Regions from separate parts of the Paenibacillus sp. OSY-SE genome, predicted to be linked through region 1. Evidence: riboswitches for the same ligand, from Rfam matches in the RefSeq annotation. Region 1 holds a riboswitch; each other region holds the start of a gene.
The links. Region 1 has a riboswitch for thiamine pyrophosphate ahead of A372_RS34765 (thiamine phosphate synthase). Riboswitches for the same ligand answer to the same signal wherever they lie in the genome.
Positions count from the first base shown of each region.

Region 2: linked by a shared signal. The riboswitch ahead of A372_RS0111445 (ABC transporter substrate-binding protein) and the one ahead of A372_RS34765 (thiamine phosphate synthase) in region 1 are both predicted to bind thiamine pyrophosphate.
Region 3: linked by a shared signal. The riboswitch ahead of A372_RS0111245 (YkoF family thiamine/hydroxymethylpyrimidine-binding protein) and the one ahead of A372_RS34765 (thiamine phosphate synthase) in region 1 are both predicted to bind thiamine pyrophosphate.

Region 1 is NZ_ALKF01000200.1:30,800-38,890, forward strand. Features, by position in the region: gene A372_RS35625 (DUF5704 domain-containing protein) at 1-1,993, shown strand, start outside; gene A372_RS0126150 (hypothetical protein) at 2,632-3,639, shown strand; TPP riboswitch at 3,718-3,823, shown strand; gene A372_RS34765 (thiamine phosphate synthase) at 4,159-4,794, shown strand; gene thiO (glycine oxidase ThiO) at 4,824-6,023, shown strand; gene thiS (sulfur carrier protein ThiS) at 6,039-6,242, shown strand; gene A372_RS0126175 (thiazole synthase) at 6,242-7,030, shown strand; gene chrA (chromate efflux transporter) at 7,393-8,091, shown strand, end outside.
Region 2 is NZ_ALKF01000173.1:67,717-75,807, forward strand. Features, by position in the region: gene A372_RS0111430 (ABC transporter ATP-binding protein) at 1-115, opposite strand, end outside; gene A372_RS0111435 (ABC transporter permease) at 132-896, opposite strand; gene A372_RS0111440 (thiamine-binding protein) at 893-1,186, opposite strand; gene A372_RS0111445 (ABC transporter substrate-binding protein) at 1,255-2,316, opposite strand; TPP riboswitch at 2,609-2,723, opposite strand; gene A372_RS0111450 (hypothetical protein) at 2,869-3,102, shown strand; gene A372_RS0111455 (hypothetical protein) at 3,303-3,644, opposite strand; gene A372_RS0111460 (sulfatase family protein) at 4,038-5,348, opposite strand; gene A372_RS0111465 (sulfatase-like hydrolase/transferase) at 5,364-6,866, opposite strand; gene A372_RS0111470 (ABC transporter substrate-binding protein) at 6,982-8,091, opposite strand, start outside.
Region 3 is NZ_ALKF01000173.1:12,335-20,425, forward strand. Features, by position in the region: gene A372_RS0111230 (class I mannose-6-phosphate isomerase) at 1-858, shown strand, start outside; gene A372_RS0111235 (ROK family protein) at 862-1,833, shown strand; gene A372_RS0111240 (hypothetical protein) at 1,975-4,479, shown strand; TPP riboswitch at 4,570-4,676, shown strand; gene A372_RS0111245 (YkoF family thiamine/hydroxymethylpyrimidine-binding protein) at 4,807-5,409, shown strand; gene A372_RS0111250 (ECF transporter S component) at 5,464-6,030, shown strand; gene A372_RS0111255 (ABC transporter ATP-binding protein) at 6,032-7,858, shown strand; gene A372_RS0111260 (energy-coupling factor transporter transmembrane component T family protein) at 7,855-8,091, shown strand, end outside.

The DNA of each region.
Region 1 (8,091 bases):
GGTTGCCTCTAAAGCATTAGGTGAAGCAGGTCTAGAAGAAATTCGTGAAGGTGACACGATATACATTTCTTCTATTTTTGACGTGTTACATTGGGGAATACCGACAGGGGTAAGATATTATGACTTACAGGGTATTAAAAAGGCGGAAACGTGGGCGAACGATAGAGAATTTGGCCAATTTTATGATATTCAAGTAAAATACTCTTCTTTTTTTCCGTCATACTCCATAATTAAATTATCTAATGGCTCGGAAATCAATCGTAAAAAGATTGAAAATCAGAGTCTGCCAATTCATTTAAACTGGCCTGTCGGCTCGACTATCTCACATACATTTGAGAAAGAAATAGACCATAACGGGAAGAAGTACAAAATATATAAATCATACATACAAGGTGCTCGTAAGCCGAACGAACAAAGGTTCCAGCAGGACGGCGATCCGGATACGAATCCGCGGCTGACACAAAGGAATTACACGGTTAGCCTCGGAGGGACGAATGTGGTTGCCGTTTATAAAGAGTTTGGAGGTCCTCCACAAGACCCAAATCCAGATCCCGATCCGAAGCCCGATCCTAATGGACGTTGTACAGCTCCTACACGAGGTACACCGATAGAGGCGAAAACGATGGTTCCAAAGGTATCGGCAAAGATTTTGGCGGACAACCGAGGAAATGAACGCTTCGACGTATCTAGGGGCATTCCAACATCAGAGGCGCTTTACGCAAATGCAGTTGCTCTTAATTATTTGTTCCAGAACAAGTTTGTTCCAATGAGTGGGATTTGCACCTATGAAGTTCCTGTTACGAAGACGTTCACGAAAACATGGACCGAATCCACTAAAGGGCCTGATGGAAAAACAAATTCGGAAGAAATGGAAGAGGAAGAAACGGTAAGTGAAACTATCACGGTGAAGCGCCCATATTCATACTGGGTCATTGACAACTTGGAAGTGTATAAAATCCGTCAAGCCGAGCTGCGAAATGAAGCATTGCCTAATAGCAGCGTTATATTGGAACCAACGGGATATACTCCACCTGACTTCGAGGTAGCTCGAAATGGAGGGGTTGCAGGCGAACCGCACCCTCGCTCTATCACTCTACCGCCGCAAACGGTAGGGAAGAATTTGCCGACTTACTCTGGAGCGTTCAAGTCGGCAGCGGAGCAAGCAATTGGGAAGGTAAAGGTACGCAACGATTCGCTCATTTTCAAGGGGAACACGGTAATGAATGGAGATGTGACGGACGAGCGTGGCCCCACGCCAGGCTCGATACCGCTGCCGTTTCTAATCAATGAGAACGTGTTGTATAAGGATCGCCAACTGATTGAGAGTCATAAGGCTAACGCGAAGGATGTGTCGAGCACGGGCACGATCTATTACGACCTCTTACCGAACAATATCAATGGCGGTTCCGATCGGCAGTTCCCGATAAACGGTATGAACACGATTACGATACATACCCCAGTCTTATTATATGCGATGGCATCCGATGATAGAGAGCATAATCAAAAAACGAAACCGAATCTGAATCGCTCGTCTTTCATTTTGGATCGGCCGTTCACAGTATACATGCCGACAACTGGAAAACATCGAGACATACCGGGATATGGGGAGCGGGATTTCCAGAAGTATTTTCGATCAAAAGAAGTCAAATTCCCATTTGACGCATACAGTGCGGATCGATCGCAGTTCTTTCCGAAAAGCACATGGATAAGTATTTCAGTTTCACAAGAACGAGCAGATTTTTTCCTGCCGGTATGGGTGGACGAGGGAGACTATACTATTGAATTCCGATCAACAGCAGAGAACGCGCCATCTGACGCAACGGCTCAACGAAATGCGAATCTAGATCTAGCGCACCATCGAGCTGCGGACATGATTCCGATCGAAGTGATCGGTCGTCTATATGATTTTAAAATTACCGACATCAGCGATTTCAATTGGGGTGCGACAAGTTCTGCTATAAGCGTAGCATTTAAGCGAAAGGCAGGGGTTTAGCAATCAAACCTAACTTTGTAACTGAGGATGGGAATGAGGGAACCATGTACACCAACACCATCCCGCGAATACTCCTGCGCGCGCTGTAATAGACAGGTTACAGGGTGTGAAGCACAGGTAGAGTCGGCAGAACGAAGGCTAGAGCCACTTGGTTAGAGAAGGTATGCCAACGGATATGCCGGGCGGCTGAAAAATTGACTATGGTGAGGATGTTCAGACCGAACTGACGAACTGCTGAATGTACGGGTCTAGATGAGAACGATATGGAAACATATAGGCTAACTATACGTTAGCGTGGGTGGCGAAAAGTACAAATCCCAGTTAGGAAATTCGCTATGCCGAACAAGGGCGGTATCCAACCCACAGGCTCATAGGCAGCACCTAAGGTCAGCATGGATAGCTAAGTTACAAGGCACTTGGAAAGCAAGGAACGTCGCAATAAGGGCTGTCACCCTAGGCGGTTGCTATAAGGCGTAAGCTGAAATGAATTTATCCTTGTGAGGGTAGGGGAACGACTGATGAAATATCTGTAATGGGTATGGAGGAACAGCCCTAAGTCTACTCTTGAATGGCCGATCATGTTCCGCTGCGAGTAGATGGGGCGCCGTATGAGTTGAAAGACTCACGTACGGTGCAGAGTGGGGGAAAAGCCGGAGATTGCATCAAACGCTTACCTATCACTACAAGCGGTATTTCGTAAGCAAAAAGGGAATAAGGAACATACGGGTGCGTACTACTGGGTAGGTGATCGCAATATCGATGGGGATCCAAGAGGGAGTGGGGTTCCGCACGTGCTGCCGGTGCGCCAAGGAAGCCATTCGAATTCAGGCTATAAAAATATCGCAATAAAGACGGGATATCATTTCAAGTTTGACTTAAAGACAAAAGGGAATATGTTCGGGCCACAGGACAGTATTCGAATCCAACCGAGTTTCTACTTCATGGACAAGGACGGCAAGAAACGGCAAAAAGTGAACGTCTACTATCATACGGAACAGCGGAGATTTGTGAAAATTGGGTCGCAACACGATACCGTTAAGCGCAATGTTGTACTGGACGCCCGATTGCGCAACATGGATGCACAATCCATTGTCGACACAGCCGCAGCCTATTACAACCTGCACGAAAGTCAGATGACAAAGAGCCAACAGGTCTTCATTAGGGAATGGGTGCAGCGGGCCAAGAAGGAAACTAATATTGGCGGATACCATTTGATTGGTTTGCCGAAAGAGCTGCGCACTTTTCTGGGACCGCTCGCCATTCCGCAAGGAGTCAATCCGTCACGAGCCTTCGCGTCGATTCAGCAATGGTACGGTGAGTATAACTTGCCATCCAAATTATATATCGTGCCGGAAGGTTATGATCTGAGCCGTCAGTTTCATTTTGATGACAAAGCTCCGTTCTTCTTACGGAACGGTTATCTGATAGTCAACTTTAACATCGAGACCATCCGGAATGGAGAGTTGAATCTTCCGCACCTGCAATATATTGATGCTCCATTAACGAATCAATGGAAGCGTGAAGGTTTTAACTATGAATTTACAGATCCTTATGGAATCACATTCCGCCTTCTTGACGGAGACGTGTTATTCTATCATGCGGACCGAGCTTCTACAGATGATTTCGGAGTAACGGGAACACATTAAGGACATAAAGGAAGAAGTTCTTTCCAATTGTTTTGTTTCATGTTACACTAACGTTGCATTGCACATCATGAATATTGCATCCATCACTAGGGGTGCCGTGATTCGGCTGAGATGAAGCGCAGGCTTCGGACCCTAAACACCTGATCTGGGTTATACCAGCGTAGGGAAGTGTGGATTGATTGGGTCATCCTTGCTCATGACTGGTTACATAAGGCTTGAGAATCGTGTAAGTCTTGGCTTGCTCAGCAGTAGATATATGCTAGAGGTGCTATTGCAGCACAATGCGCGATTTTTTGTTCGCGGCATTCTCTGGAGGATATATTGTTTTTGAATGCTTGGCATGGCACATGAACACGCACGCATTTCTCCTTTCACCGGTACATCTAGCTCGGTTCCTACTTTCAATCAAAGCCACTCTCTACGGGAGAGTGGCTTTTTATTTTGTCCTCGTGACGGATGGATGCTTGCAGCACGTTAGCGATGCTCAGTCAATATCCGATCAAGAAAGGATAATTTCCTATGATAATCCCGTGGTTGCATGCGGTTACACCCGAATGCGAGTCCCTTCTGGAATGTGTCCAGATCGCGGTAGACATACATCCTTATGTCGATGCCATCCATGTTAGGCAGAAGCAGTGGACCGCGCGCATGATGTGGGACGCAGTAGAGCAGTATCGGGAAGCGGGGATTCCTCAGCATAAACTCATTGTCAACGACCGCGTGGATGTGGCTGCCGCTGCGAATTTGCGTGGCGTACAGCTGGCATACCATAGCCTGCCCCCGAATGCGGTGCGCGCCGCGTTTGCTCAGCTTCTGATGGGTGTCTCCGTGCATGACGAACGAGAAGCAAGGCAAGCAGAACAGCAAGGCGCCGATTATATCATCTATGGTCATGTCTTCCCAACAGCATGCAAGCCAGGACGGGAGCCAAAAGGGGAGGAAGCACTGAGGCGCTGCAGACAAGCGATTACGATTCCCATCGTAGCCATCGGTGGAATTACTTATGACAATATCGGAAAGGTGATCTCGGCTGGTGCTTCTGGTGTGGCGGTCATGTCCGGCATCTGGCATGACGAGCATCCTGCACTATCTGCTCGACGGTATAGAGAATCATTAATGGCTGCCGTTCAAGGCACTTCAATGCTTCGGTCATAGAGAGATACACATTTGTCCACCATTACATTGTGCGGGAGGAGAAAAAAATGTCTTATACCACTCACCAGTCGCAGACAACGGATATGCTTATTGTCGGTGGCGGCGTCATTGGTTGTGCTATCGCATACGAACTGTCCAAGCGAGGTCTGCAAGTCACTCTGCTGGAGCGCGGCCGTCTTGGGCTTGGCACGACATGTACAGCAGCGGGCATGCTGGCACCTGTCGCAGAACGGTTCAAACATAAGGGCCTCGGATCATTTGCTCGTCTAAGCCTAGATTATTTCTCTATATGGGCAGAAGAACTGTGGGAGCAGTCGCACGTTGATATTGAGCTTCGCAAGAGAGGACTGTTCATTCCTGTTGGTTCTGCTGAAGACGTGCAAGACATTCAGAATGAGTTGCAGCAGACCAATACATATTCGAATGAAGGTGGTATCGATTCAGGTGGCATCCGATGGCATCCTTCGTCACAAATGATGAAGATGGAACCGAGGTTGAGCTCTGAACTGCAGGGAGCTTTCTTCCTTACAGATGAGGGGCACGTCTCACCAACGAAATTGACATTTGCACTCGCAAGAAGTGCGGAGCGTTACGGAGCCAGAATAGTGGAAAGCCAGACAGTTACCCATATTCTACACAAGAGCGGCCGAGTCATTGGGGTGGAAACGTTAGGCCAGAGTTGGCATGCGGGCGCCGTCATTATTTGTTCCGGCTTGGAAAGCGGTATGTTGACGAGAGATTTGGGCGTTGATCTTACTTTTTATCCGGTGCAAGGGGAGCTTGCTGTCGTACGCTCTCATGCTTTACAGATGGAGTCAGTTGTTTATGGAAACGGAACTTATATCGTACCTAAAAGCGAAGGGAACATCTATATCGGTGCTACATCTCACGCGATGCGGTATGACCGGACCGTGAAGGTGGGAGCGATACAGCGGCTTATAAGTCAAGCCACTTGTCTTGTTCCTGCATTGGCAGAAGCGGAATGGATACAAGCTTGGGCTGGTCTGCGTCCGGCTACAACAGACGGACTGCCTTTCATCGGACCTGTGAAAGGATACGATGGCCTGTGGCTTGCTGCAGGACATTACCGCAATGGAATATTGCTCAGCGCCGCGACTGGGATCGGGTTGGCGCAATGGATAACGGACGGAGTTCAGCAGATGCCTTGGCCGGTGATGACACATTTTGCTCCGCAACGCGCCCAGGTTCGGGCCTTGGAATTTAGCTAAGGAGGCGTTACGCATATGCAGATTACTGTGAATGGTGAAGTAATGGAATTGCCTGAGATGACAATGACGGTACAGCATCTGCTCGCTCATCTTCAGATGGAGAACCGGATCGTCGTGGTGGAGTTGAATCAGAGCATCGTGCATAAGTCGGACCATGCCAAGACGGGCTTGGCGAACGGAGACCGCGTGGAAATCGTACATTTTGTAGGAGGGGGATAATGATGAATTCTGATGAGTCGAAATCGTTATGTATCGGTCCCTATCGTTTTCAGTCCCGTTTGCTGCTTGGCACGGGGAAGTACCCTAATTTTGACATCCAGCGCAAGGCGGCTGAAGTGTCGGAGGCAAATATTTTAACATTTGCTGTGCGAAGAATGAACGTGTACGATCCGGCACAACCGAACTTTCTCGAACAGTTGGATTTGAACCGATATACGCTGCTGCCGAATACAGCAGGGGCCGAGAACGCAGAAGAAGCGGTCCGCATTGCTCGCTTGGCCAAAGCATCTGGCTTATGCGACATGATTAAGGTCGAAGTAATCGGGGATTGGAAGACGCTGCTTCCCGATCCAATCGAAACCTACAAAGCTTGCGAACTATTGCTGCAAGAAGACTTTATTGTGCTTCCGTATATTTCGGATGATGTCATTCTTGCTAAGAGGCTCGAAAAATTAGGCGTCCATGCAGTTATGCCAGGGGCCTCTCCGATTGGCTCGGGTCTTGGCTTGGTAAACTCGCTTCATTTATCTTTCATCATTGAACAATCTGAAATTCCGGTTATCGTGGATGCAGGAATCGGTACACCCGGAGATGCGGCGAAAGCAATGGAACTGGGGGCAGACGGAGTTCTGCTCAACACAGCTGTAGCAGGAGCAGGCGATCCGGTAAAGATGGCCGCGGCGATGAAACTGGCGATTGAAGCGGGTCGAATGGGGTATGAAGCGGGTCGAATTCCGATGAAACGCTATGCTACAGCGAGCAGCCCGTTGGAAGGTATGATTCGATGAGCGCTGCGGGCGTCGCGATTGCTTCACAGAAAATGTGCATGATGGCAAGCTTGAAGATTGTGTAAAGATATTGCTTTCATCTGGAATAACATGCTATGAATTTAGAGAGTAAGCATCTGACTCCAGCTTGATGGCGGCGGAACGTCTTCGGCTTGCACATCGTCTTGCGGCGGCTAGTCGTCAAGCGTAGGTTTCATTTATCGTGAACGATGTTATGGAGCTGGTGTTAGAGGTTGGTTGGGGCAGACGGTATCGCGGTTATCCATGCGGTTGTGGAAAGGGCTGACATAAGGCAAACGGCAGTGAAGTTCCGTCTAGAGCTGGATCGATGCAACTAATTTGTACATCATGGGAGGCTTGTCATGCCGAGTGCATCGAGACGCGTATGGGATACGTTTGTGGCGGCATTACATTTAGGACTGACGTCCTTCGGAGGTCCGATCGCGCATATTGGGTATTTTCGCAAAAAGTATGTAGAACAATTACGTTGGATCAATGACAATCAATTCGCCGAATTGAATGCGCTGTGTCAGATGCTGCCGGGTCCTTCCAGCAGTCAGCTTGGCATTGGCATCGGTATGATCCGGGCCGGCTGGTTAGGCGGCATTGCGGCTTGGCTCGGCTTTACTATGCCTTCCGCATGCTTGCTGATTGCATTCGCTCTCGGCCTAGGCTGGCTTCCTGACGATATGCCGGGCTGGCTTCAAGGCTTGAAGCTGGTCGCGGTGCCGATTATTTTTCAAGCGCTATGGGGGATGTCGAAGCAGCTGACACCAGATCCGGCACGAGTCACGATTGCCATTGCCGCAGCAGCGGGGGCGTTGTTTGTTCCGGGAATGTACGGACAACTGGCGATTATCTTGATATCTCTCATCGTTGGAGTGCTTCTGTTCAGAAAGCATGATGACAACGGACAGCAAGAGATCGCAGCAACTCCATCGCAAGCGACTGAGCCTGACAATCATTTACACCGGACGGCTGCACTGTTTTTGCTTGCCGCATTCTCTGGGCTATTTCTCGTATTGCCATGGCTAAAAACAGCTTCATTCCAAGTCATTACT
Region 2 (8,091 bases), on a different contig from region 1:
CCGTGCTTCCGGCAAAGGACATGCTGGCGTCCTTCAACTCAAGCGCAAATGGGCGGCCTCCTTCTCGCGCGGAATGCACATCCCGCGCTTCCGCAAGTATCGCATTTCCGTTCATGGGGCTTCTCCTTTCATCACTTTTTGTCATCGCGGCGCCAGTGGATCAGCACGCGCTCTAATGCGCGTACGACTCCGAACATCGCCAAGCTCAACAAGACGACGACCACAATCGCGACAAACATCCGATCGGTGCGGAACGCCGCCTTTTGCAGCACCATGTAATAGCCGATTCCTTTGTCCGTACCGAGCCATTCAGAAATAATGGCGCTCATGACGCTGTACGTCGCAGCAATCTTCAGGCCAGAGAACAGAGACGGCAGCGCATGCGGCAGCTCTAGCTTCCAGAATAGCTGGGCCCGCGTTGCGCCGGCCATGCGCATATAATTCAGCATCGTTCGGTCGGTCTGCGCCAGACCATCGAGCGCAGCCACGCATACCGGGAAGAAGCAGACGAGCGTGATGACGACAATCTTCGGCATCATGCCGAAGCCGAACCAAATCATGAGCAACGGCAAGAGCGCGATGGTCGGGATGTTCTGGCTGACGATGACCAACGGATAAATGGCGTCTTTGAGCCAGGGAATCGGATGAAGCAGAAACGCGAGCAGAAGCCCTACAGCTGCCCCGACTCCGAACCCTATGATAGTTAGCTTCAGCGTTGCGAGCGTATGCACCAGGAGGGCGCTCCCGTTGTCGGCCGCTTCCTTCATGATATCGAGCGGGCTCGGCAGCATCCATTTTTCTACGCCGGACACCATGACCCCGACTTGCCATAATAAGATAAACAGCAGGAACGCCGCTATGGGCGGTCCTGCCTTTGCGAGACGGCGTCGGTTCATGGCCGGTATTTCACCGTCAATTCATCCATCGTAATGCCGGAAGGCATGTACAAAATTTTGACCTGGGAAATGACGTTCAAACTACCCAATTCGATCATCGCTTCGTTCATCCGTTCAATGACCTGCATCAATTCACTCAGTTCGCCTTCCATCGTCGTTTCCAGCGGTCCCACTTGATACTTCACGCCTGAGGCTTGAATGACTTCGATCGCACGGTCCACGTAAGGGATCACATTTTCCCCATTCTTCGTCTTCGGAATAATTTGAATGCTCACTAAGCTGTTCGCCATTTTATTTCTCCTCCTTAGTCAAGTCTCCTATCCGTTCTGCACATTCCCTTCTCCTGTCCTTCTGGATGTTAAGCCGAAGGAAGGAAATCGTTCGTGTACGCTTTATCGATATCAATCGCTTTTTCCATCAGCTTGTGGTCGAGCAGCCAGTTCATGTAGTTGTCCCACACTTCCCGCTTCTGCTCGCCCCAACGTGCCGCATCATCCTGATATTTCGAGCTGAGCCATTTCTGGCTTGCCACAACCAAGTCTTTATCCAAGTCCGGAACGGCCTTCAAAAAAAGATCGGCTGCATCCTCCGGCTTGTCGATCGCGTATTGATAGCCTTTGGAGGTTGCTCGCATAAATGCTTTTATAAGTTCAGGATCCTCTTGAATCAGTTTTTCATTCGTCGCAATGACCGGAGTATAGTAATCTAATTTATCCGAGTATTGATTAACATACATCATATCTATCGGCTCATTGCGCAGCTCGGCTTCGATGCCCGTCCAGGCGTAGAAAATCCACGCGAAGTCGATATCCTTCTTCACGGCCGTAAAGAAATCCGCCGAACCCATATTGACGTTCTTGATTTTGTCATAGTCCGCGCCTTCCTTCTCCATAAGAGAACGGATTACCATCTCTTCCACAGGAGAGCCCCAGCCCCCGTATGTTTTGCCTTCGAAATCCTTCGGCGTCTTAATGTTTTTGTCCTTCGGCGCTGCGAAGCCTGACGTATTGTGCTGAATGATGGCGGCAATGGACACAATCGGCACGTTCTGTACGCGCGCAAGTGTAATGCCCTCTTGAATGCTGATGCCGAACTGCGCTTCGCCGGAAGCGATCATCGCATCGGCTCCGCCGGTGCCCGGTTGGATAATCTCCACATTCAAGCCTTCCTCTTCATAGAAGCCCTGCTCCTTCGCTACATAGAGGCCGGTATGGTTCGTATTCGGCGTCCACTCCAGCACCACCTTGACGTCCTTCTTCTCCTTCGGCTGCTCCGTGTCTTGGTCTTGAGCACCGCTTTGCGCCGCCTCATTATTTTGAGGCGCTGCCTCTTGACCCTTTCCTCCGCATGCAGCCAGCACAACAGTCATTATCATGACAAGTGCGAGCAACCATCCGCGTGCCATCCGCGTTCTTTGCATCGTCAATCCCCCGCTTTTCTATTCGTTCATAACACTCTTTCGTTTCGTGCTTTTCAACGGCGTGACGACAACCAATGCATGCTATGAAAATAAAAAAAGCGCCCCTCATCGGGACGCTGTTCTGCCATTATATGCGTACATGCGAAAATGCATGGTGCGATGACCGCCATCTTCTCCTTCTTTCAAGTTAATGCTTGCCCGCCTCCGCTGCGTATAACCTTCGGAAGCCACTTGGCGTTCCAAAAGCGCAGCAAGTTACAGGACATCTGACAAGCATGAAACCTGATATTAGAGACGCGGTTCAACGTCTTTCCTACGCTGGCATTATCCAGATCAGGTGTAAGGGTCGGTATCTTTAATGGGATACAATCTCAGCCGGCCATATTCCAGCACCCCTAGCGTGCGTATATAGTTGTCGAAGTTTGCCGTTTCATTCGTAATTATAGTCCCCGGTCACCGTAAAGTCCAGCATTTTGGACCCGGATGAACCCCTTCGTCTACATCGTTTCTACACATTTTTTATGTACATTAATTCACAAGGAGGGATGAACAATGAAAAAGAGTGTCATCGCCATTACCGTGCTGGCCACAGTCTTCGTCATGGGCACGGCTGCTTATGCAGCTGTGGATGATTCCGGGTTCGGGCAAATGCTGCCGTGGATGAAGCAAATGCATCCATCAATGAATGAAAATGAGTTGGAGCAAATGTATAACGATTGCCATGGACGAAACGGTGAACGGACGCGCGGCATGATGCAGAACGATATTCCGGCCGAATGGAGATAGAAGCATTTTCACAGCTGTGTTAAAAGAGAAACCCAATTCCGCAGGGAGTTGGGTTTCTCAATATTCTGTAACTGACTTAGTAATGGAAACTTTTTTCTTGTCTCCGAAATGATATAGCCATCCAACATAAACGTAATCGAGGCCTTTCGAAGATGGGCGACCGCGTTTGAAGCAAGTTCTATGTGCTATCGTACCCTCTATCAAATAGTAAGGTATTTCGACTCTTTATCATGAACGAAATGTTCCGTTCGTACAGTGGTGCGTTCAGACTGACGGGGAATCGCTTCATCCGACACTTTGCTCCGTTCTCCCCATCCTTCAGGGGGGCGGGCATTCCATGAGGGCTTCATCCGACACTTTGCTACATTCTCCCCATCCTTCAGGGGGCGGGCGTTCCATGGGGGTTTCATCCGGCACTTTGCTCCATTCTCCCCATCCTTCAGGGGGCGGGCATTCCATGAGGGCTTCGTCCGGCACTTTGCTCCATTCTCCCCATCCATCAGGAGGCTATACGCCAATGACCATTTCTGGTTAACTGCCATTATAATCGGACACCTCATGGCATGATCTCTATACGACACGGCATGTCCTATATCCTCGACATGATCCTTCCTGACTGTATGGGAGAATGGAGCAATGGACTATTGCACGGTAGCCCGACACTCGATATCATGTTTTCGTTTGCAAGGGACGGGGGTGCTGCCTTTCTGAATGAAGGGGAGAGTGAGGCAAGGGGTGGAAATGACATACCTTCTCCGGGAAGGTAACGTGACGACTCCAAGGTGAAAGACATCTTCTATCCCGATTTTTTATAAACTCTATAGTGTAAAAGAAACCCGGCCGTGGGTCGGGTTTCTTTATATAGGGGATACGCACCTGCCAGTGCGTACTGCAAGCGCTTTGGAACTCCATGCTAACTATCGTCGGCTTCTCCGTCACCCCTCAGCCGTAAGCTCGTCATACCAGCGCTTTACATCCGCCGTCAGTCGTCCCGCCAGCTCAGGATGTTCCTCGGCCAAGTTGATGCGCTCGCCTGGATCGTCAGATAGGTCGGACAGATGAACTTCATCCGGCTGTCCCTTGTAGAAGTCCAGCATTCCGTTGAGCACAAGCTTCCAATTGCCTTCGCGCACGGCAAGCTGCTTGCCGTATTCCCAGTACAGCCGCTCGTGCGGCGAGGTCCCGGCTTGTGTCAGCATCGGCTTCAGACTGCGCCCGGCAAACGTGCCAGGGGCATACGGCACACCTGCCCAATCCAGCACCGTCGGCACTATATCAGCCATCATGACCGGCTCATCGTTCACGCTGCCGCATGTGCCGCCCCGAAGCGCATCCGGCACGTACAGAATGGCCGGCTCGCGGATGCCGCCGTCAAACAAGCTCGCCTTATGCCCGCGGAAGATGCCGGCGCTGCCGCCATAATATTCGTCCTCACGTCCGTCCAGCCAGTTGCGCGCTTCCGAGGACGGCCCGTTATCGCTCGAGAAGAAGATGATCGTGTTATCATATAGCCCGGCGCGCTTCAAAGCCGCCACTACATCCCCAACTCCGTCATCGACCGCCGAGATCATCGCTGCCATCACTTGGCGATCCCAAGGCAAATGCGCAAAGCGGTCCATATATTTCTGTGGCGCATGCATCGGATAATGCGGCGCATTATAGGCGACATAGAGGAAGAACGGCTTCTCTTCTTCCCCTGCTGCTTGAATAAATTCAACCGACTTCTCGGTAATGACCTCCGTCAAGTAAGCCCCGTTGTTCCACACTTCACGATCGTTGTCCCACAAGTCGTGCGTCGGATTCACTTCCGGCGAGCCATGATAGAAGATGTGGGAGTAGTAATCCACGCAGCCGCTTAAAAACCCGTAGTAATCGTCGAACCCGCGCTCGTTCGGACGCGCGCCTTCCCCTGCGCCAAGATGCCATTTTCCGTAGATGGCCGACCGGTAACCATGTGGCTGCAACAGCTCTGAAATCATCGGCACATCGCGATGCACGCCTGCAGTGTCCCGCTTGCCGCCGACGATATGGTCAATCCCGGCCCGCCGGGGATACTGTCCGGTAAGGAGCGAAGCACGGGACGGCGAGCAGACCGGGGAATTGGAATACCACTGCGTAAAGCGAATCCCCTTTTCCGCCAAATCATCCAAATGCGGCGTTCGTACAGCGTCCGATCCGTAGCACCCTAAATCGCCATATCCCAAGTCATCGCAATATATTAAGATTACATTTGGCTTTCTATACATTGCTGTAAGTCCTCCCTATTTGTCTCTTAGGCGCATGCGCACAAATTCAATAAGCAAACTGTCGTCATGCTCCTTCATCCATGAAGCCAACGCCTGCCGCATATCGGCCAACATATCGGCATAGGATGTGTGCCCAACCAGGTTAACTAACTCATGCGGATCGTCGCGCAGATTGTACAACTCGTCAATATCGCCGCAGTTAAATACATACTTGTAATCGCCGCGCCGAATCATACGCTGCGTGAACATGACGCCGCCAAGTCCAGCCCCTTCCGTGACGACCGATTCTGGCCAATCGTCTACCTCCTTGCCCTCTATAAAAGGCAACAACGAACGGCCATCCGTTCCTGCAGGAAGCTCATGAACGCCTGCACAGTCCAGCACGGTGGCATACAAGTCGCACATGCCTGCCATAGCGGACTCGCGCCGGCTTGCGGGCTGTCCATGGGATGGCTTAATGAGAAGCGGAATGCGGCACGTTTCGTCATACATGAAAAAGCCTTTGTCGCACAGTCCCCCATGGATGCCGAGCGATTCCCCGTGGTCGGCGCAAAACATAATAACAGTATTTTCGTAAATGCCGCGCTGCTTCAGGAAGTCAACGATTCGTCCGATCTGTGCGTCAATATGGGTCATGCTCGCATAATAGTGCTTCACGAAAGGCTCGAACACGCTCCAATCCGTCACCGGACTTCGTTTAATGTCATGTATGAGCGGCTTGCCCACTTCCTTTGCTTGGAAGTTCTGCCACGGCGGCATCGATATATTACGGTATAAATCCAGTGTGCTGCTGGGCGCAATATAAGGCTCATGCGGCCCCCAGTAATGAATGCCCATCATGAATGGCCGCTCTCTCTCCAGAAAACGTTCCATGTGAAACATGGCGCAATTTGTCAAATAATGCTCGATCGTCGTCTCAACAGGAGACGTCACTTCTGCCGCAAAATGACCTTCGTAATGCCCGCTGATGCGGTGCTCTATTTTCAGTTCCAGTCCGGCATCCGCCAAGTATTTCCTGAACTGCGGATAATTCCATCCGCCGCCCCCATGCCCAGGAAAGTCATCCCCCTCATAACCGACATCGGAAGGGAGGGAACGATGACCTGCCATGATGTCCGGGAACGCCACATGCTTCAAGTTGCGGTCGAACTTGGAGCGTTCCACCGGGCCTTGCCCGAGATGCCATTTGCCCGTATGTCCGATACTATAATTCGTATGCCGCTGCAGTTGGCGGCTGAGCAGACCCGGACTATCCGGAAGCTCATTGACAATGCAGCCCAACGTGTACGTATTAGTCTGCATGCCGTGCTTGAACGGATACATGCCGGTCTGAAGCGAAGCTCTTGCCGGCGTGCAGACCGGACAAGTCGTATAGGCATTGTCGAATACCACGCTGTCTGCGGCTAACGCATCCAGATTAGGCGTCTGGCACAACGTATTCGGATCATAACAGCGCAGCGTGTCGCGGCGCTGTTGATCGGTGACGATCATAATGATGTTGGGACTCTGTTCGCTCACGCTCAGGTACCTCCTCTATGTGCGGGCTCCGTATAGTGCAGGTTCTATGAAAAGTGGATATAGCAAGAACAGCGAAGCCGAGCCTTTTCCGGCTGCGGCCTCGCTGTATATCCAATTATTGCTTTGATTTCTTCCACTCATCAATTTGACGCTGTGCTTCCTCCATCACTTTCTCAATGCCAGCCTGTTTATATTTTTCCATGGCCTTCGGCACATACACTTTCGGATCGACGGTCCCTGTCGTCAGTGTCTTCATGAATTCGTCCGTCACGTTCTGCACGGCCGCAATCTCGGTGCGAATCTTGGACGTATCCAGTGCAAAGCCAAGCAACGGTGCATTGATAGCTGAGTTGTTGAAGTCATCGAACTTCTGCCATTTGTCTTTCGGATCTGCCGGCAGCAAATCAAGCAAGAACAGGTTACCCAGGGTGAAGGTCGGCAAATCGTAGCGTTCCTTCTTCGCAGGCAGCAGCTCAATCGTCTGATCGTCCACCCGCTTATAGTGCTCGCCTTCGATGCCGTAGTTAATCAGGTTGCGCAAATATTTGTCCGTGTTGAGCAGATTCAGGAATTCCATCGATTTCTCCGGATATTTCGATGTCGCAGAAATCGCCATCATCGACCCGGTAACGGACCAGTTGTATACTATCGGAGCCTCAGCCGGTTGAACGACGACTTTGTCTGGAATTCCCTCAGACCAGCTATTCTCCGCATACGGCTGGTAATGCGCCGTATCGACGAACCAACGTCCTGTCTTCAGCGCTTCACTCGCATTGGCATCGGTATACGACGCGACATCAGAAGGCAAATAACCCGCCTTATAATATTTGCGCATCGTTTCGAACTGCGCCATCTGCTCTGGGGTATCGAGCGTAAGCTGCAGCTTCAAGTCTTTGGAATCGAGCGGAACGCCGATTGGAATGTCCGCGTTAATGATATAATCGAACATTTGCGGCAGACCGATTTTGGAGTTGATCGGCTTGATGTTTTCTTTCTCAAGCACCGTCTTCAGCATTGGCTCCAAATCTTCAAGTGTCTTCACTTTTGTAATATCAAGCCCATACTTATCGACCAGCGTCTTATTGAAGCGGAACACCCGCTGCGCCGGAAGCTCTTTGTTGACTGGAATCGCATACAGCTTGCCGTTAATCTTCGCCCCTTCAAGGAAGGATGGGTGGAGCGCTTCCTTAATGCCTTTTCCATATTGGTCCACCAAATCATTCAA
Region 3 (8,091 bases), on a different contig from region 1:
TATTTCCCGGTCCGCTTCGACTATTTGGACACGATTGACGGCAGCAACCTGTCGTGTCAGGTCCATCCGAAGCAGGAATATGTAGAAGTGAACTTTAACGAGCATATGACACAGCAAGAATCCTACTACATTATGGAGCTGAAGGATGGCGCTAAAGTGTATCTCGGCCTGACCGGCCGCAGCACTCCGGACAGCTTCTTCGGTGCCGTTCGTGAAGCTCAGGAGACGGGTGTGCCGATGCCGTTCACGGATTATGTGAATGAGTTCGATGCCAAAAAAGGCGATTTGTTCCTCATTCCTCCTGGAACGGTTCACTGCTCTGGCGAAGGCAACCTCGTGCTTGAGGTATCCTCCACGACGTGGTGGTTTACGTTCAAAATATACGACTATTTGCGCAAGGACTTAGACGGCAAACCGCGCCCGATTAGCATTGAGCATGCCGAGCATAATGTCGACTTCGATAAAAATACGGATTGGGTCAAGCGCCATCTGATGTCCGAGCCGCAGCTGCTCGGTGAGCAAGGCGCCAACCAAGAGTATTTGCTCGGACAACATGACGATCTGCTGTTCTGCGTCAAGCGGGTTCATCTCTTCGACCGCTGGGAAGACGATACGAAGGGCGAGTTCGTCATGTACAATCTCGTCGAGGGCGAGCGCGTACGCCTCGTGCCGTTGGATGACGAAGCGAAGGCCGTGGAATTCGGCTACGCGGAAGCGTATATTGTGCCGGCCAGCGTCGGCCGCTACCGCCTCGAGAACGCCGGCGGCACTCCGTGCAAGCTCGTGAAGGCGGGCGTGGCGTCCACCTGGTCGACGCCGCTGCTGCCGCACGGCTGGCGCACAGGCGAGGAGGCCTGAGCGATGCGCGGCCCATCCTCGGCTGCGCACTGCGGCTCAGCGACAGCGCCGCAAGCGGTGACGCTGGCGCTGGACGCCGGCGGCACGGCGCTGAAGGCGGCCGTCGTCGCAGGCGGGCGCCTCGTGCCGAACGTGAGCGGCCAGTGGCCGTCGCGTTCGGAGGGCGACGCCGCCAGCATCGTGGCGGGCTTCGCCGACGCCTGTCGCGAGCTGCTTGGCGCTTACGCGGCCGCAGGCCCGGCTCGGCCTGAGGCGCCGATGCGCATCGGCTTCGCCTTCCCCGGGCCGTTCGACTACGAAGCGGGCGTGTCGCGCCTGCAGGGCCTGGGCAAGTACGACCGCCTCTATGGCGTCAACGTACGCGACGCGCTCCGCGCCGAGTTCTCCCGCCGAGCGGCGTCCGGCGAAGCATGGGCGGCCCCTCTGGCCAACGCCGACGTTCGCTTCGAGAACGACGCGACGCTGTTCGCACTTGGACTAAGCCGCCTGCACCCGCACGAGCGTCTCCTCTGCTTGACGCTCGGCACTGGGCTCGGCTCGGCCTTCATCGAGGCCGGTCGTCCCGTTGCGGGCCGCAGCGGTGTGCCAGACAGCGGCATGCTCTATGCCGAAGCGTATCGTGGCCGCCTCGTGGACGAGCAATTCGGCCGCCGCGGCATACTGGAGCTCGCTGAGCTCTTGGATGCACGCTGCCCCGATCAGGAAGTGCGCGACTTGGCGGAAGCAGCCCGCGGCGGAGATACCGCTTCATTGCATGTCTTCCGCGTGTTCGGAACACGCTTTGCCGAGATGCTGTCGCCTTATATTCACGGCTTCCGCCCGCACCGGCTTATTCTGGGCGGACAAATTGCTAAGAGTGCCGATTTGTTCGCCGCAGAACTGAACGCGCTGCTGCAGCCATGCGAATGCGAGCTGCAGACGAACAATCAAGTGATGGAATATACGTATTTGGGTATCGATGCCCTGTTTCAATGAGCACATGTGCCTTTCCATACGATTAACGATTTCCTTCAGGCCAGACGGACGTCCGTCTTGGCTAGTAGACCCAGTGAAGTCCGGGGCAAGCATGATCACACCTCCCCTGACCTCCTATACCCATTAGAGGAGTGATTCACGATGAACTTGAACTTGGAACAACGTATTTCTCTTGCCGAGACACCCGCTCCGAAGCGGACTTGGACCATTTATGCCATCCACCATTCACATACGGATATCGGCTATACCGAGCGGCAGGAGCGGATCGAGCAATATCATGTCGACTTCATCCGCCAAGCGTTGAACATTGTACGCCAAGCCAAGGACGGAGCACAGCCGGAATGGCAGGGCTTCAAATGGACATGCGAAACGTTCTGGGCAGTCGAGCGTTTCCTTGAAAGCGCATCCGATGAGGAGCGCCAGCAATTCGCCGCTGCGGTCATAAGTGGTGACATCGAGCTGTCCGGCACCTATTTGAACATGACGGAGCTGCCGGATTACGATCTGCTGCGCAGCATACACGGCAAGGCGCAAGCTTACGCCAGATCGATTGGCCATACGATTGATTCTGCCATGACCGCCGACATTAACGGGTATGGCTGGGGTTATGCCGATAGCTTGCTATCCAACGGCATCAAGCACTTATTCAGCTGCATTCATACCCATCATGGCATGTTCGCGCTCGGCCGCAAGCAGACACCATTTTGGTGGGAAGCGCCAAGCGGAGCACGGCTTCTCGTCTGGAACGGCGAGCATTATATGTTCGGCAACGAGCTCGGGCTGTGCCCGAATGCGCTCGGCAAATATATGATTCAGGACGAGTTCGACAATCAGCTTATTGATGCGCACCATGACGACATTGCGCGCATCCGCCTGCATCGCTACGTGTGCAAGCTGGAAGAAGAGCGTTATCCATACGATTTCGTTCCCGTCATGCTGTCTGGCTTAGGCACGGATAATGCAGCACCGAACGGCCGCATTATGGAATTCATCCGCAAATGGAACGAGCAATACGGGGATACGATTCGCATCGAAATGACAACGCTGAGCGGCTTCTTTGCCCGCCTTAAGCAGGAGGATGTCAACGCGATTCCGGTATACCGCGGCGACTGGCCGGATTGGTGGTCGGACGGCGTCGGCTCGACGGCGATGCATACCCAGCTGTTCCGTGATGCGCAACGAACGCTGCGCCAAGTGAAGCGGCTTGATCCGGATGGACAGACCGTGACGGCCGACGAAATTGCCGCGGCGGAGCAAGCGCTCGTCATGTACGCCGAGCATACATGGGGCTATCATTCTTCCATCGCCGAGCCGTGGCATCCGAACGTGCAGCTGCTCGAAGTGCGCAAGCAGGCCTATGCTGCGGAAGCGAGCCGCTTGGCTCACCGGGCGCTGGATAAGACACTCTTAGCTCAAGGCGCTTCCACGCTGTATCCGGAGCGTCCATTCCGCTACCGCGTCGTCAATACGGAACCAGCGCCGGCGAATAAGCTCGTCACGTTGTCGATAGACGGCTGGGAGCCCGCCTTATTCCAGAATGGGTTGGAAGTGGTGAATGAAGCCACCGGCCAAGTCATGCCGCACCAGCTCCCGCATCCTCAGGCAGTCATCGTCGAAGTGCAGCTGGCTGCAGGCGCTGAGTGCACGCTTCTCATCCGTCCGCAGGACGGCACAGGCCTGGCAGCCGGTTATATGACTTCCAGCACGAAGCTGGTCGGCAGCGATCGCGTGCATGATATGGAAGATCTGTTGGAGGATTCATCCGCGCACGATCCAGTCATCATCTCGCAGCACAGTGTCGAATCGCCCTTCATCCGTATCGAGTGGAGAGAGGACAGCGGCATCGTGTTATGGCGGAACAAGGAAACAGGAGCGGATCTGCTTCATCAAAACCGTGCATACGGCGCTTTCACCCCAATCTATGAGGTGACGCCAGCTGCAGACGCCACGAATCAGAGTCAGGTCTGGTCGGTGCGCAGCCGCATGGGCCGCAACCGCAAGGGTCTGCATGTTGAGCGTTCTGCCGGACGTCTCATCCGTGTCCGGCCGTTGGAGAACGGACCGCTCTACGCCACGGTCGAGTTATTGTATGAAGTACCAGGCATGAGCTATTACGCCCTCTTCTTGAAGGTGTACGCGACGATGAACCGCGTTGACGTATCCGTTCGTCTGCACAAAGACAGCGTCTGGCTGCCAGAGAACGTCTATGTCGCGCTTCCGTTCACCAATGGCGATGCCACACAGGACACACTGTACGTTGAGAAGGCGGGCGCCGTCGTGCGGCCTTGGATCGACCAACTGCCTGGCACCTTGCTGGATTACATGTGCATTCAAGAAGGGCTGGCGTGGGTCAATGAAGCACAGTCCCGGACATTGCTCCTCGGCACGCCAGACACGCCGCTCGTACAGCTCGGCCCGCTCGACTACGGCCGCCGTCTTGTTCATACGCAGCAGCTGCAAGACGCCAAGCCGGAAACATACGCATGGCTGATGACTAACTATTGGGAAACCAACTTCAAAGCGACGCTTGGCGGATTTTATGAATTTCGCTACATGTTGGACGCGCGCGGCTCTGTGACATCGTCCGCACTGGGCGCGGAGCTGGGCTCGTTAGCGGGAGACTTTACCGTAGCCCGGATCCGATAATTGCTCCACGGCGCTTAATTAGCCCTTTACATTCCAGCCGTCCGTTGTATAATGGAAGCGGCAATGCATATGAACAACTGCATAGTAATTTCGAAACACTAGGGGTGCTTGAACAGGCTGAGAGGCAGCGGCAACGCTGTTAACCCTTATAACCCGAACTAGATAATACTAGCGTGGGGAAGTGTAGTCGACTGATAGATATAGACTGTGGCTTCATCACGTATGGAGACTAGACGTTATCTCGAATCGAAACTGCACTTACTCATGGTGCAGTTTTTTTGTCGTTCTGCTAGCCAAAATATAACCGCAACAAGAGAGGAGTTTATTATGAATACTGCATCTTGCGGATCAAGCCGCATTGTCGGCTGCCGGTTCTCGATCTATCCGATGAGCGATCGGTTCACCGACATTATTATCGGGGCCTTACAGGAAACGAATATGTCCAAGGTCTGGTCCAAAACCGATGATGTCAGCACATGCGTGCGCGGACGGACAGAGCATGTCTTTGACGTTGTCCAGTCGATATTTTTGCATAGTGCGGCTAGTGGGGAACATGTCGTGCTGAATGCGACTTTTTCGATTGGCTGTCCGGGAGATTCTGAAGGGGATGTATATTTGAGCGCAGACGACATCCGTCTGAATGCCGGACATAGCCAAGCCATCCAGATCGAGGTCGCTTCCCAATTCTCACTCTATCCACTCGGTTCTACGAGCTATATGGATACGATTTACGATATTGTCGCGTTAGCGAAGGAAGAAGGCACCTTCGGCGGAAGCGCCCACTATGCGAGCCGTCTGGACGGAGACGCGCAGCGGGTATTCACTACATTGGAGCATGCATTTGTAAAAGCGCAAGCCTCCGACGCTTCGCATGTCGTTATGACGGCGACAATTTCCGCCAACAGCCCATCGAAGAAAGAGCGCTCTTAGACGCGCGCAATACTTATGCATCGAGATAAAACGTGGTGAAAAGAGGAACTGTACATGAACAACCAATGGAAATTACGCGATATTATCGTGCTTAGCTCTTTATCCGTCGTATTCGCAGTTATTTATTTGCTCTTTTTGCAAGTGGGCAATGTGCTTGTTGGCTTCATGGGCCCGATGGGATACGAAGTTATATTCGGCATTTGGTTTATCGTATCGATTATCGCCGCCTATATTATTCGCAAACCCGGGGCAGCAGTCATCTCGGAGACCGTTGCTGGTGTCGTGGAGGTTCTCATCGGCAACGCCGTAGGGCCGATATTGATCGTGTCCGCCCTCATTCAAGGCTTGGGAGCGGAAGCCGTGTTTGCCGCTTCGCGCTACCGCAGCTATTCGACAAAGGTCCTTATGGTTGCCGGCGTCGGTTCCGCCGTATTCAGCTTTATTTGGGGTTATTTTCGCAGCGGGTTCGGGGCCTACTCCCTCGGTCTCGTCATTGCCATGCTCGTGGTGCGCTGCATTAGCGGAGCACTCATCTCAGGCCTTCTCGGCAAATGGATCGCGGATGCATTGGCGAAGACCGGCGTCCTGCGAAGCTTCCCGATAGCGAAGGAGCGCAAGTAAGATGACGGCTGGGCAGCTTCTTGCAACAGGCCGCAATCATTCGGCTTCCGTTCCAGCAGGGGACGATCAGCACGACAGCAGGAAAGCAATTATGGCGGAAGGGCTGGCTCTCGCTTTCGAAGAGCACAACGCGCCCGTTCTTGCCAATATCGACGCTGCAGTTCACGATGGCGAGACCGTGCTGCTGCTCGGTCCGAGCGGATGCGGCAAGAGCTCGCTCGCCTTCTGTCTTACTGGACTGTATCCCTATGCAATCGACAGCCACGTGGAGGGGCGCGTGAGCATATACGGCAAGCCGCTGGCAGACTATGAATCGGGAGACATCGCACAGCTCATCGGCATCGTTTTTCAAGATTTCGAAAGTCAGTTCTGCATGCTGCGGGTGGAAGAGGAAATCGCCTTCTGTCTCGAAAATTGGAATTGCCCTCGCGCGGACATGGACCATATCATACGCGAAGTGCTTGATAAAGTCGGTTTGAACGATTGGCGCCATGCATTCATCCACGAGTTATCCGGAGGAATGAAACAGAAGCTGGCCCTCGCCTGCGCACTGGCTCTTCGCACGCGGATGCTCGTGCTGGACGAACCGACGTCGAATCTCGATCCGTATGCGAGACGCCAGTTCGCCAATCTCGTGACTGAGCTCGCGCTCAAGGAAGGTCTTACATTGCTTATTATCGAGCACCAGCTCGATGATTGGATTGGCATAGCGGATCGCCTGCTCGTCATGGATGCGTACGGAACAATCGTCTACGACGGACTGCCCGCTCCATATTTCAAGCATCACGTTGCCGAGGCCAAGGCGCATGGCATTTGGCTCCCTCGCGCGCTTGAGCTGCAGCAGGCGTTAGCGGAGGATTTGTCGATGGTCGGAAAGGCAACTGACGTGTCCTCAAGGGATTTTGCCGACATCGCTGAAGACGCAGACGATCCGCCACTGACGGAGCAGCAGCTGCTTGCCAAGCTGTCATCCCTTCCCCGCGACGCTCAAGCGACGGCGCTAAGCCTATTAACACCACTGAAGACGAAGCGGTCATATACCGAAGACCGCGTCTTCCTTCAAGCGCACGAACTCGTATTTCGCCGAAAAGGGCGCGCCGTCATCAATGGTGTCTCTCTTACGCTGCGCGCCGGAGAATGGGTGGCGCTTGTCGGGCCGAACGGGGCCGGAAAATCCACGCTCGCCTCGCTTCTGTCCGGGCTAACTCAGCCAGATGAGGGGAACATCCTGTTGCAGGGCATTCACCTTCATCGTTACGCTGAACGGGAGCTGAGAGCGTTCATCGGGTACGTGTTTCAAAATCCGGAGCATCAGTTCATTGCAGATACGGTGCGCGACGAGCTTGCGTTCGGCCTGCGGCTGCAAGGCATCAGCGAAGAGGATGTTCAAAGCCAGGTCACCGACACGTTGACACGCTTCCGGCTGACTAAAATAGCGGATGCCAATCCGTTCGCGCTGAGCCAAGGGCAAAAACGGCGTCTCAGCGTAGCAGCTGTCCTGACCGACAGCCAGCAGCTGCTCATGTGCGACGAGCCAACATACGGCCAAGACGCCTACGCCTCGCACCAGCTGATGGACATGCTCCATTCACGGGTGCAAGCCGATGCGGCTGTGCTTATGATTACGCATGATATGGAATGGGTTGAAGCGTATGCCGACCGTGTCATCGTCTTGTCCGAGGGACAGATTCGCTATGATGGATCTCCGGCCTCCTTATGGACGGAACATGCTTCTCTGTTGGAGGCCTATCATCTGCGAATGCCGATGAATTATTCGGTAGCCGGGCGGCTCCGCACTCAACTTGCGGAAGGCGGTGAACGGAGATGATGCTGCGGGATTGGAATCCGAGCATCAAGGGACTAGCGATCATTCTTGCCGTCATTCTGTTGTCACTCACCTTTGATCCGGTAACGCCACTCTTGGCGCTCGCCTTTACCATCCTGTTCACCTTCGGATTGGGACGGGTACCTTGGCGCAAATGGCTATTGGGCTTTGCTCCCTTTCTTATCATGGGCTTTGGTTACGTCTGGACGGCACTTCTATTTCCGCGTTCAGCCGAT